DNA from 4 places in the Kitasatospora sp. NPDC059817 genome. Region 3 is predicted to be linked to each of the others. Evidence: riboswitches for the same ligand, from Rfam matches in the RefSeq annotation. Region 3 holds a riboswitch; each other region holds the start of a gene.

Region 1 (3,180 bases), on a different contig from region 3:
GCGCACGGCCTTGCCGGCCAGCTCGGCCTTGCGGTAGGCCTCGTCGAAGTCGGAGCCCCACAGGTCGACGAGCTCGGGCACGTCGGCGGGGGAGAACAACGACCAGTCCTCGTTGGCGTTGACCCGGCGCATGAACTCGTCCGGGATCCAGTGCGCCAGGTTGAGGTTGTGGGTGCGCCGCGCCTCCTCGCCGGTGTTGTCGCGGAGCTCCAGGAACTCCTCGATGTCGGCGTGCCAGGTCTCCAGGTAGACGCAGGCCGCGCCCTTGCGGCGGCCGCCCTGGTTGACGGCGGCGACCGAGGAGTCGAGGGTGCGCAGGAACGGGACGATGCCGTTGGACTTGCCGTTGGTGCCGCGGATCAGGCTGCCGCGCGAGCGGATGCGCGAGTAGGACAGGCCGATGCCGCCGGCGTGCTTGGACAGCCGGGCGATCTGCGCGTAGCGGTTGTAGATCGAGTCCAGGTTGTCCAGCGGGGAGTCGAGCAGGTAGCAGCTCGACATCTGCGGGTGCCGGGTGCCGGAGTTGAACAGGGTCGGCGAGGAGGTCAGGTACTCCAGCCGGCTCATCAGGCCGTACAGCTCGGCGACCTCGCGCACGGACTGCTCGCTGTCGCCGACCGCCAGGCCGCAGGCGACGCGGAGCAGGAAGTGCTGCGGGGTCTCGATGACCTTGCGGGTGATCGGGTGGCGCAGCAGGTAGCGGGACTGCACGGTGCGCAGGCCGAAGTACTCGAAGCGGTCGTCGCCGTGCGCGTCGATCAAGGCGTCCAGGGCGGCGGCGTGCTTGGCGACGAAGGCGGCGGTGGTGTCACCGATCAGGCCCTCGTCGTGGCCGACGGCGATCGAGGCGGCGAAGGAGCGCGAGCCCTGGCTGTTCGCCTCGTCGACGATCTCCAGGGCGAGCAGCCGGGCGGCCAGCTTCGAGTACTGGGGGTCCTCGGCGATCATCGACGCGGCGGCGTCCACGGCCAGCCCGCGCAGCTCGGCGAAGTCCGAGCCGGCGTGGCGGCCGCGCAGCGCGGCGGCGGCGACATGGCCGGGGTCCACCTGGGGGAGATCGACGCTGCGGTCGGTGAGCAGCCGAAGGAGCGCGCCGCCGGGGTCGGAGACCGTCGGGTCGGTGGGGGCGGGGCCGGTGCCCGGGGCGGGCAGGGTGGCTGAGGCAGCGGTGGTCAAGGCGCTCTCTCCTGGCGGCGATCGGCGGCGGTGATCGGGGGGTACCGGGCCGTTCGGGGCAGGGGAGCACGGCACGTACGCAGAAAGCGTCGCGCGACAGTGGCGTCCCCGGCCCGCCCGCGAGGCCCGGAAGGTAGTTCTCGTGCTGGCGCGGCCTCTGCGGGAGGGCCCGTGCGCACACCGTCGGCAGGTACTCGGACTCGCGGTGCGGCTGCTGGAGCCGCCCGCTCACCGCTGCGGGGCAGTCCCGGATTCGCACCGGGTTCCCCTGCATCGACAGCAGGATTGAGCATACATCTTGTGGTGTCTCTCTGATGCGACCCCACATGTAGTATGGCGCGGTGTGTCGGCGCGATAACCGGGGGTGCTGGGAGGGGGCGGGTCGTGGCCTTGGGGCGCCTCGGATCCGGGCTCCCGGGGCCCTGGTTCCGGGCTCCGGCGTCCTGGTTTCGATACGGAACGGTCACCGGGCGGACCGGCTGGCGGGGGCATGCCCTACGATCTGGGCGCATGAGCGAGCGAAGCGCCGAGGGGCGCGTTTCGCGAAGCGATCATCGAGCGAAGCGAGGGGGCGCGTGAGCGACGGAACTGGCGCACCCGGGCAGGGTCAGCAGGGAACGCCTCCCACCGGGCCGGGGGACGCGCACGGTCAGCAGCCGCCGGTGGTGCCCGGTCCGGTGTTGCCGCCGAGCGGGGGCTTCGGGCCGCCGCCGGCCTCGTACGGACCTCCGGTGCCGCCCGCGCAGCCGGTGGCGCAGCCCGGTCCGCCGGGGCAGCCTCCGCTGCCGCAGCCGGGCCAACCGGGGCAGCAGCTGCCGCCGCAGTGGCAGCCGAACCCCCAGCCGAACCCCCAGCCGAACCCCCAGCCGCATCCCCAAGCGCACCCGCAGGCGCACCCGCAGGCGCACCCGCAGCCGTACCCGCAGCCCCAGGCGCCGCAGCGCGCCGAGCCGAACTGGCAGGCGCTGGCGGACCGCAACGCGGCGGACGACAAGCGCCGCCGCCGGTTGCGGGCCCTCGGCGTGGCGGTCGCGGTCGTCCTGGTCGGCGGCCTGGTCGCGGGCGGGACGGTGCTGCTGACGAAGGGCGACGGCGACAAGCCGACCGCCGGGCCGACCGCCTCGGCCTCCAACCGGCCGTCCTCCGCCGCGCCGAGTGCCGCACCGAGTGCCGCCCAGAGTGCCGCGCCAAGTGCCGCCGGCACCCCGGGCGGCGCGCCGGACGACCCGTCGAAGCCGATCTGGGAGGCCGCCACCGACCCGGCACCACAGGACGCGGGGGCGCTGTTCTCCGCACTCCAGGTGACGGTCAACGGCGCCACCTGGAACCGGACCTTCGTCTCGCTGGACTCGCCCTGCTGGGACGGGAACTCGACGACCGGCGGGCTCGGCAAGGTCCTCGGTGACCAGGGCTGCCAGAAGGTGCTCCGGGCGACCTACGTCTCCGGCGACAGCGCGGTGACCGTCGGCGTCGCGGTCTTCGACCACAAGATCCAGGCCGAGACCTCGATGAAGAGTTACACCGGCCACCTCAAGGGCGCCGTCGCGCCGGGCGCGCCGCCCTTCTGCGCCACGCCGGGCTGCACCAACACGCACAACACCCTGGGCCGGTACGCCTACTTCACGGTCGAGGGCTCGGCGAAGGGCGGCGACACCGCTGACGCCGCCGCCACCGCGGCGGCCGCCGGCTTCGGCGAGCACGTGAAGGGCCAGCTGCTCCAGCGCGCCAAGGCCGCGTCCGCGGCCGCGCCGGGTGCGCCGGGAGCCGCCGCGGCCGGCTGATCCGCCGTGACACCCCGGCCCCGGCGGGTTCGCTCGCCGGGGCCGGGGGAGTGTGGCAGGCTCTCGGGGCAGTCATTCGCACGAGTGTTCCGGTTGTGTCCGCCTGGGCCGGTGCCGGCGAGCAACCGGAGGAGCGGTCCGTGGCCCTGCCCAGAGCCCTGCGCGGCAAGCCCGCCGTCCTGGCCGCGGCCGGGGTCGTGGTGGCCGCGGGCGCCGTGGCGCT
Region 2 (3,180 bases), on a different contig from region 3:
GCAGCGTCGACTTGCCGCTGCCGTTCGGTCCGATCAGTCCGACCACCTGCCCGGCGGCGGCGTCCAGGGCGACGTCGTGGACCAGCCGGGCACCGGCCAGCTCGACCGAGACGGAGTCCAGGGCGAGATCCATCAGCGGCCTCCGAAGGAATAGCCGCGACGGCGCATCAGCAGCAGGAAACAGGGCACCCCGAGCACTGCGGTGACCACCCCGACCGGCAGTTCGGCGGGCGCCAGCAGGGTGCGCGAGACGATGTCCACCCAGACCAGCAGCAGCGCCCCGGCGAGCGGCGCGACCAGCAGCACCCGGCGGTGCCCGGCGCCGACCAGCATCCGGGCCAGGTGCGGCACCATCAGCCCGACGAAGCCGATCGCCCCGCTGACGGCCACCACCGTGCCGGTGACGGCGGCGGTCACCACGAACAGCTCGCGGCGCAGCCGGTCCGGGTCCACGCCCAGCGAGGCGGCCGTCTCGTCGCCCATGGCGAGCGCGTCCAGCCGGCCGGCGGCGCAGGCCAGGTACGCCAGGCCGGCCAGCACGGTGGCGGCGGCGATCGGCACCGAGCCCCAGGTGGCGCCGCCGAGGCTGCCGAGCAGCCACATCATGGCGTCCCGGGCGGCCTCGCCGCGGGCGGCCGCGAAGACCATCAGCGCGGTGACGGCGGAGAAGCCGTAGGAGAGCGCGGTGCCGGTGAGCACCAGCCGCAGCGGGGTGAGCCCGTAGGCCGTCCGCGCCGCGAGGTAGACCAGCACCATGGCGACCAGCGCGGAGCCGAACGCGGAGGCCGAGATCGCCCACACCCCGAGCGAGGCGAAGGCGCCGAGCAGCAGCACCGCGTTGGCGCCGACGGCCGCGCCGGAGGAGATGCCGAGTACGAACGGGTCGGCCAGCGCGTTGCGCACCAGGGCCTGGACGGCGACCCCGGTGGCGGCCAGCCCGGCGCCGACCACGGCGGCCAGCACGGCGCGCGGCAGCCGGATCTCCCAGACGATCGCGTAGGCGGCGGCCTCCTCCGCCTCCAGCCGTCCGCCCGTCAGCCCGGCGGCCAGCAGCCGCAGGACGCGGGGCAGGCCGATCCCGGAGGCGCCCAGCGCCACGCCGCAGAGCAGCGAGAGCAGCAGGGCGGCGGCCAGGCCGACGGCGAGCGGGAGGGCGGGTATTCGGCGGGCGGGCGGGCTCGTTGCGCCACTGCCCGCGGCTGCGGTGCTGCTCACGGTGCGCCTTGCCTCGGGCCGCGGGTGCGCGGGGGCGGCACCGGTCGGGCGCGGGCCCGGGCGCCATCCCCTCGCAGTCCACGGCGAGTTGTCGGGAGTTCAGCGGCCGGGGGCGATCGGGCTGGCACGGCCCCGAAGGCCGTGCTCACCGTTGCGGGTCAGCGCCGGATTCACACCGGACTTCCCCCTCGGACGCCCTGGCAGCATAACAGCCACTCAGGCTAGGCAACCCTTACCTGACTCGGATGGGGCGTGAACGCATGACCGCCCCCGTCCGGGCTCGCGGACGGGGGCGGTCGGGTGGCGACGCGTCAGGCTCAGGCCTGCTTGGTCTCCCAGAAGATCTTGTCGACCTCGGCGATCAGGTCCAGCAGGGCCTGGCCGGTGGCGGGGTCGGTGGACGCCTTGGCGGCCGAGGCGGCCTTCAGGGTGTCGTTGATCAGCTGGTGCAGCTGCGGGTACTTCTCGAAGTGCGGGGCCTTGAAGTAGTCGCTCCACAGCACCGAGATGTGGTGCTTGACGGCCTCGGCACGCTGCTCCTTGATGATCAGGGCGCGGGTGCGGAAAGCCGGGTCCTCGTTGGCCTGGTACTTCTCCTGGGTGCCCTTGACCGACTCGGCCTCGATCCGGGCCTGCGCCGGGTCGTACACGCCGCAGGGCAGGTCACAGTGGGCGTGGGCGGTGGCGCGCGGTGCAAACAGACGAGAGAACATGGGAGTCCTTCCTTAGATCGTCTTCCCGCGCCCGAGATTACCCTTCCGCCCCCGGGGTTTCGCGATCGGGCGGTGGGCCTAGGGCAAAAGGCGGACCCGGAACCGGGGTAATCCGGACATCGAACGGATCGAACGGGGTGACGGTCCGTACGGCAGACTGGGACCGGGCGGTCCGGGAGGAGGAGTCGTGGCGCGGAGCACGGAACCGGCGGGCACGGAACCGGCGGGCACGGAACCCCGGGGGCGGGGCGGCGGCGCGGTGCCGTTCGGGCTGGTCGACGTGGCGGGCCCGTCGATGGTCCCGACCCTGCGCGAGGGCGACCAGTTGCTGGTGCGCTACGGCGCGCCGATCCGGCCCGGCGCGGTGGTGCTCTTCCGGCACCCCTTCCAGCAGGACCTGCTGGTGGTGAAGCGGGCCGCCGAGCGGCGTCCGAGGGGCTGGTGGCTGCTGTCCGACAACCGGCCGGTGGACAGCGACAGCCGAAGCTACGGCCCGGTCCCGGACGAACTGGTGCTCGGCCGGGTGCTGCTGAGGCTGCGCCCGCGCCCGGCCTGGCTGGCGCCGGGGCGGCGGCTGGAGCGGCTGCTGCTGAGCACCCGGCTGGCCCGGGTGCCGGGCCTGGCCCGCCGCCTGGGCGTCTGGGCGGAGCAGCTCTGACCCCCTGGGCCCTGCCGGGGACCTAGCCGGCGGCGCCGAGTGCCGCGGCCTCGGCCTCCTGGCGCTTGCGGGCCCGGTACGCGGCGACGTTGGCGCGGGTCGCGCAGCGGTCCGAGCAGTAGCGGCGGGAGCGGTTGGTCGAGGTGTCCAGGTAGGCGTTGCGGCAGGGCGCGGCCTGGCAGATGCCGAGCCGGTCGGCGCCCAGCTCGGTCAGGTGGACGGCCAGGCCCATGCAGGCGACCGCGCTGAAGTGCGCGGTGGCGGTCGGCGAGTTGTCGGCCAGGTGCAGGTGCCAGCGCGGCCGGCCGGCGTCGTCCAGGTAGTCGTGCCCGGAGACCAGCGGGCTGACCGGGTACTCCATCAGCAGGCTGTTCAGCAGGTCGACGCCCCGGATCTCGTCGCCCTCGGCGGCGGCCTCGAAGACCCCGCGCAGCCTGGTCCGCACCGCCCGCAGCCGGGGCAGGTCGGACTCGTCGGCCTGTGCGGCGGCCCGCGAGGAGTCGGAGAACAGGCCGCGCACCGCGTCCACGGACGTCAGCGTGTCGGTGCCGCGTTCGGGCTCCTCGGTGTTCACCAGCCGAACGGCGAGATCGG
Region 3 (3,180 bases):
GCCCGGGAAAGGCCGGAGGCTGACCACGCCGGGGCGGGCGGCGGCGAGGCGCTCGGCGGCGCGGAACGGGGCGACCTGATCGTCGGGGCTGTGCAGGAGGAGGGTGGGGACACGCAGGTCGGCGCCCTCGGCGATGCGGCTGAAGTCGGCGAGGTCGACGCCGGTACGGCCCTCGGCCGCGAGGGCGCCGAGCTCGGCGGCGGCGCCGGTGTAGCCGGCCCGGGCGGCGCCGCGGCGGGCGGTGGCGGGCAGGTCGAGGACCGGCGAGTCCAGGACGAGGCCGCTGATGGCATGGGCCCAGGCGGAGCGGGAGGCCGTCTGGAGGGCCATGGTGGCGCCGAGGGACCAGCCGTACAGGATGACCCGGCCGGCGCCGCTGTCGAGGGCGAGCCGGACCGCCGACTCGACGTCGCGCCACTCGGTCTCGCCGAAGTGGCCGAGCCCGTCCGGCGAGGCGGGGGCGCCCTGGTCGCCCCGGTAGGTGACGGCGAGGGCGGGCAGGGCGAGGCGGTCGAGGACGGGGAGGACCGGGAGGGTCTGCTGCCGGTCGGCGCCGGGGCCGTGGACGAGGATCACCCAGGTGCCGCGTTTGCCGTCGAGGCGCCAGGCGGGGAGGGCGCCGAGTTCGCCGTCGGCGGCGGTGTCGGTGAAGGGGAGGCCGAGCGCCTCCGTGGGGTCGCCGAGGTGGACGCGGGGGGTGAAGCGGACCTCGGTGCCGGGAGTGAGGGTGCCCCGGTCGGCGCGGACGAGGCGGCGGGTGACACCGTTCTCGTCGCTGTGCAGGACGTCCTCGACGACGGCGTGGCCGTGGTCGTCCCACTCCACGGCCCAGCGGCCGGGGCGCAGGCTCTCGGGGCGGCGGTTGAAGGTGATCCGGCCCGCGGCGAGGCTCCGCACCAGGACGGGGCCCGACTCCCGGACGGCGCTCGCCGGGTGGACCAGCCGTTCGGAGGCCCGACGGCCGATCACCAGGACGGCGGCCCCGGCGCCGACGACGGCGGCCGCCACGACGGCCGCGGTTCCCCAACGCATATCGCTCCCCGCTCTGCTGGTCTTGGCTGCTCTTGGACCGGACGGTGTCCGGGCGGTGTCCGGGCGCTGCTCGGACGGTGTTCGGGCACCAGTTCACCGGGGGGCCGCGCGGGCGGCCACCGGGCTGGGCCGTCCGGGGTACGGCGGGGCGTCGGGCGGGGCGGGGCGTCAGGCGGGCGGGGCGTCGGGCGGGGCGGGCCTCGGGCGGGCGAGAACGGCACCGGCGACAGGGCTCCGAGGTGTGACCAACCCCTCCGTGACCTCGGTTGACTCCCGGTTCGGCCGCGTGATGGGATCCTGGGGCCAAACGGAGGCATGCAGAGGAAGCCGGTGCGAGTCCGGCGCGGTCCCGCCACTGTCACCGGGGAGCACGCTCGGAACATTGCCACGGCGGACCGTCAGAAGCCGCTGGAAGGCCCGGGGGTGCGTCCGACCCGGAAGCCAGGAGACTCTCGCCCCCGGTACGTCGATCCAGGGCGCGGACCCTGAGTGAGGACACGCACGCGATGCAGGCTGCCCCGACCCGCCGGACCCGACGCGGCCTTCCGCCGAACCCGCCGTGCGCCCGCTGACCCGCGCCGCCGCGTTCGCGCTCGGCGCCGCCGCGGGCTTCGCCGCGGACGCCCGCTTCGCCGACCCCCGGCGCGGCCACCCGGTGGCCGTCTTCGGCGGCGCGGCGACCCGGCTGGAGCGGCGGGTGTGGCAGGACGACCGGGTGGCCGGCGCCGGGTACACGGCGCTGTGCGTGGGCGCGGTCGCGGCCGGCGCGGTGGCCCTGGACCGTACGGTGGGCCGGCGTCCGCTGGGCCGGGCCGCGCTGGCGGCCGCCGCGACCTGGACGGTGCTGGGCGGCACCTCGCTGACCCGGGAGGCGCGCACCATCGGCCGGTCGCTGGCCACGGGTGACCTGGCGGCCGCGCGGGAACGGCTGCCGCACCTGTGCGGGCGGGATCCGAGCGCGCTGGACGGGCCGCAGATCGCCCGCGCGGTGGTCGAGTCGGTCGCCGAGAACACTGCGGACGCCGTGGTGAACGCGCTGGTCTGGGGCACGCTGGCGGGCACGCCGGGGCTGCTGGCGTTCCGCGCGGTGAACACGCTGGACGCGATGGTCGGCCACCGCTCGCCGCGGTACGCCCGGTTCGGCTGGGCCTCGGCCCGGCTCGACGACGTGGCGGGCTGGCCGGGCGCCCGGCTGACGGCGCTGCTCACGGTGGCCGCCGCGCCGCAGCCGAAAACGGCCTGGCGGGTCTGGCGGCGGGACGGTTCGGCGCACCCGAGCCCGAACGCGGGCCAGGCGGAGGCGGCCTTCGCGGGCGCGGTGGGCGTCCGGCTGGGCGGGACCCTCCAGTACGGGGAGCGGGTGGAGCACCGGCCGGTGCTGGGCGCGGAGTTGCGCCCGGTGACGGCGGACGACATCGAGCGGGCCTGCGTGCTCTCCCGGCGGGTGGGCGCGCTGGCCCTGGGTACGACGGTCGCGGGGCACGTCGCGCTGCGCTTGCTGACGACACGGTGGAGGGGAAGGGCATGAGCAACGCACTGCTGGTCGCCGGGACGACCTCGGACGCGGGCAAGAGCGTGGTGACCGCGGGCATCTGCCGCTGGCTGGCCCGGCAGGGGGTGCGGGTCGCGCCGTTCAAGGCGCAGAACATGTCGCTGAACTCCTTCGTCACCGCCGACGGCGCCGAGATCGGCCGGGCGCAGGCGATGCAGGCGCAGGCGGCCCGGGTGGAGCCGGAGGCGGCGATGAACCCGGTGCTGCTGAAGCCGGGCGCGGACGGCCGCAGCCAGGTGGTGCTGCTGGGCCGGCCGGTCGCCGAGGTGGGCGCGCTGGACTACCGCGAGCGCAAGCCCGTCCTGCTGGAACGGTCGCTGGAGTGCCTGGCGGATCTGCGCCGCCGCTACGAGGTGGTGGTCTGCGAGGGCGCCGGTTCGCCCGCCGAGATCAACCTGCGGGACCGGGACATCGCCAACATGGGCCTGGCGACGGCCGCCGGGCTGCCGGTGGTGGTGGTCGGGGACATCGACCGCGGCGGCGTCTTCGCGGCGATGTACGGGACGCTGGCGCTGCTGTCGGCGCAGGACCAGCGGCACGTGGCGGGCTGGTTCGTCAACAAGTTCCGCGGCGACGCGCGGCTGCTGGCGCCCGGC
Region 4 (3,180 bases), on a different contig from region 3:
GGAACTGCGTCTGATTCACCGTCAACCACCGCGACGTCCGCCGCCACCGGAGAGTGGCGACTTGGGTACGGACTGTGCTCGATTCGAGTGGAGTCCCGGCCCGGTTCACCCGGGTGCCCCAGTGAGACGGGTGAAAAGGATTCGCGGCGGTCCGGGCCGAGTCGGTCCTGTGCTGACGGCGTGTCGGTCCGTCCCGAAGGCGCTGACGCCGCGTCGGGCGGGTCCGGGACGATGCTGACGCCGCGTCGGGCAGGCCCGGGAAGGCGCTGACGCCACGTCGGGCGGCTCGGATGGTGCTGACGCGCCGTCGGGCGGGCGTGGGTGGCACTGACGCCGCGTCGGGCGGGCTCGGGCGGCGCTGACGCCACGTCCGATCGGGCCGGACACGCACGTGGGGCCGGCGCCCCCCCGGGGGCGCGGGGGGGCCCCCCCGTCGCTGCTCGCAGCCGTCGCTGCTCGCAGCCGTCACTACTCGGCGGCCGCCCAGCGCTTCTCCACCCGCGCCAGCTTCCAGTAGGCGATCGCCGCGGCCCAGACCACCACGAACAGCCCGGCGATCGCGTAGCCGACGTTGTCCAGCGAGATGCCCGCGATCCAGCCGGTGACCGGGTCGGTCAGATCGAGCTTCTCGTGCAGCACGCCGACCAGCTCGATGGTGCCGATGACGAAGGCCACCGCGATCGACAGCCCGGTGATCGTCAGGTTGTAGTAGACCTTCCGGACCGGGTTGGCGAAGGCCCACTGGTACGCGAAGTTCATGAACGTCCCGTCCAGGGTGTCGAACAGGCTCATCCCGGCCGCGAACAGCAGCGGCAGGCAGACGATCGCGTACCAGGGCAGCCCGGCCGCCGCGCCCGACCCGGCCATCACCATCAGGGTGACCTCGGTCGCGGTGTCGAAGCCCAGCCCCAGCACCATGCCCACCGGGAACATCTGCCCGGGCCGGGTGATCGAGCGGGTCGCCCGGTTCAGCACCCGGGCCATGAAGCCGCGCGAGTTGAGGTGCTCCTCCAGCTGCGCCTCGTCGTACGACCCGGCCCGCATCGCCCGGAACACCTTGAGGATACCGAGCAGCGCGGCCAGATTGAGCGCGCCGATCAGGTAGAGGAACACGCCGGAGGCCGTCGTGCCGACCATCCCGAGCCACTTGTGGGTGGTCGAGTCGTCGTCCATCAGCGTGCTGGCCAGCTGCGCGCCGCCCGCCACCAGGGCGGCCATCAGCACCACCATCGAGGAGTGCCCGAGGGCGAACCAGAAGCCGACCGAGACCGGCCGCTTGCCGTCCGCCATCAGCTTGCGGGTGGTGTTGTCGATCACCGCGATGTGGTCGGCGTCGAAGGCGTGCCGCATGCCGAGGGTGTACGCGGTGATCCCCAGGCCCACGCCGAAGACCTGGGTGCCGACCGCGTAGTTGTGGGGCGCGACCAGGAAGATGAGCGTCCCGAACGCCACCACGTGCATGGCCAGGATCACCCCCATCAGCCCGGCCGTGCGGACGGTGTCCTCGCGCTTCCAGCGGAACGTGGGCAGCACGGACGGTGTCGCCGGCGCCTCGGCGGCGGCGGTTTCGGGCAGGGTCATTCGGGTCACGCTCCAGCACCTCGTGGAAACACTTCGTGAGATGCCGTGGCCGGTCTCCTGGCTTACGGGGGTCCCGTACCCGCCTTCCCAGGTGCGCGAGGCTCCCAGTGGCGTCGTGGGTACGGACGTCTCTCCATCGTCGACGATCACGATGGCCCGATCACAGTGGCGAGGGCCGCTCCGGACTGGGACCCCTGAGGATCCGTCACCGGTCTTCCCGAGCACCACGGCGGGGAACACCGTAGGGGCCAGGACCCACCCTTGCAAGGCTGCGCACCTGCGCAGGTGTCCAGGATCACAGGCCCCCTCCTGCAACAATGTGCGCATGCATCTCGTACCGGCCGACCGCGCGGGCCACCGCACCATCGACGGACACCGGGTCTGCGAGGCCATCGCCGCGATCGGCGACCCCGCGCACGTCCGCACCTGGGCCGAGCGGTTCTCCCTGCTCGCCGACCCCGGGCGGCTCGCCCTCCTGCTCGCCCTCCACCGGGCCGGCCCGCTCGCCGTCTCCGACCTCGCCGTCGCCACCGGCATGCGCGACCCCGCCGTGTCCCAGGCCCTGCGGCTGCTCCGCACCGCGGGCGTGGTCACCGGGGACAAGGACGGGAGAGTCGTGCGCTACCGGCTCGTGGACGAGGCCATGCGCCCCCTCCTCGACGCGTGCGCCGCCGCCGAACACCACGAGCCCACCGCGGCCGTCGGCTGACCGGCCCCCCGGAGGACACGCCGGGGCCCGGCCGGAGCAACCGCGGACCCGGTCAGGCCGCCTGGCAGGTGGGGCACCAGAAGAGGTTGCGCGCGGCGTGCTGCTCCGCCCGGACGTCGGTGCCGCAGACCAGGCAGGGCATCGCGGCCCGCCGGTAGACGTACACCTCGCCGCCGTGGTCGTCGACGCGCGGCGGGCGGCCCATCGCCTCGGGGGTGTGCTCGGGCCGGACGGTGTCGATCCGGCCCGCGCCGACGCCCTCGTGCATCAGGGCGACCAGGTCGGCCCAGATCGCGTCCCACTCGCCCCGGGTGAGGTCGCGGCCGGCGCGGTACGGGTTGATCCCGTGGCGGAACAGCACCTCGGCCCGGTAGACGTTGCCCACCCCGGCCAGCACCTTCTGGTCCATCAGCAGCGCGGCGACGGTCGTCCGGCTCGCCGATATCCGGCGCCAGGCGGCCTGCGGATCGGCGTCGGCGCGCAGCGGGTCGGGGCCCAGCCGGGCGGCGACGGCGGCCTTCTCCGCGCCGGTGACCAGCGCGCAGGTGTTGGGGCCGCGCAGGTCGGCGTAGCCGTCGTCGTTGGCCAGCCGCAGCCGGACCAGGCCGACCGGCTCGGGCGCGGGCCCGGTGCCGAAGGCGAAGCCGCCGTAGAGGCCGAGGTGGACGTGCACCCAGCCGCCCTCCTCGAAGCCGAGGAACAGGTGCTTGCCGACGGCTTCGGCCGCGGTGAGCAGCTGCCCGTCGATGGCCTTGGCCTCGTCGGCGAACCGGCCCTGCGGGCTGGACACCTCGACCGGGCGGCCGCCGAAGGCCTTCCGGTTCTCGGCGGCGAGGCGGTGGATGATGTGGCCTTCCGGCACGGGCGTCAGCTCCCCCGGGGTGGTTCGA

What was found. A riboswitch is a leader RNA that binds a small molecule or an ion and turns the genes downstream of it on or off. The one in region 3 is predicted to bind cobalamin.
Region 1: it holds a riboswitch for cobalamin, as region 3 does, so the genes downstream of both, ACFV61_RS13220 (ribonucleoside-diphosphate reductase subunit alpha) here and ACFV61_RS29000 (cobalamin biosynthesis protein) in region 3, are expected to answer to the same signal.
Region 2: it holds a riboswitch for cobalamin, as region 3 does, so the genes downstream of both, ACFV61_RS25380 (iron ABC transporter permease) here and ACFV61_RS29000 (cobalamin biosynthesis protein) in region 3, are expected to answer to the same signal.
Region 4: it holds a riboswitch for cobalamin, as region 3 does, so the genes downstream of both, ACFV61_RS04285 (HoxN/HupN/NixA family nickel/cobalt transporter) here and ACFV61_RS29000 (cobalamin biosynthesis protein) in region 3, are expected to answer to the same signal.

The regions. Positions count from the first base shown of each region.
Region 1 is NZ_JBHWIR010000049.1:2,350-5,529, forward strand. It holds gene ACFV61_RS13220 (ribonucleoside-diphosphate reductase subunit alpha) at 1-1,176, opposite strand, end outside; cobalamin riboswitch at 1,344-1,486, opposite strand; gene ACFV61_RS13225 (hypothetical protein) at 1,908-2,957, shown strand; gene ACFV61_RS13230 (glycoside hydrolase family 26 protein) at 3,098-3,180, shown strand, end outside.
Region 2 is NZ_JBHWIR010000135.1:17,783-20,962, forward strand. It holds gene ACFV61_RS25375 (ABC transporter ATP-binding protein) at 1-133, opposite strand, end outside; gene ACFV61_RS25380 (iron ABC transporter permease) at 133-1,215, opposite strand; cobalamin riboswitch at 1,305-1,444, opposite strand; gene sodN (superoxide dismutase, Ni) at 1,533-1,928, opposite strand; gene sodX (nickel-type superoxide dismutase maturation protease) at 2,224-2,586, shown strand; gene ACFV61_RS25395 (CGNR zinc finger domain-containing protein) at 2,609-3,180, opposite strand, start outside.
Region 3 is NZ_JBHWIR010000183.1:2,026-5,205, forward strand. It holds gene ACFV61_RS28995 (alpha/beta hydrolase family protein) at 1-1,032, opposite strand, end outside; cobalamin riboswitch at 1,352-1,484, shown strand; gene ACFV61_RS29000 (cobalamin biosynthesis protein) at 1,592-2,560, shown strand; gene ACFV61_RS29005 (cobyric acid synthase) at 2,557-3,180, shown strand, end outside.
Region 4 is NZ_JBHWIR010000011.1:68,712-71,891, forward strand. It holds gene ACFV61_RS04285 (HoxN/HupN/NixA family nickel/cobalt transporter) at 469-1,581, opposite strand; cobalamin riboswitch at 1,611-1,825, opposite strand; gene ACFV61_RS04290 (metalloregulator ArsR/SmtB family transcription factor) at 1,907-2,290, shown strand; gene ACFV61_RS04295 (Fpg/Nei family DNA glycosylase) at 2,343-3,152, opposite strand.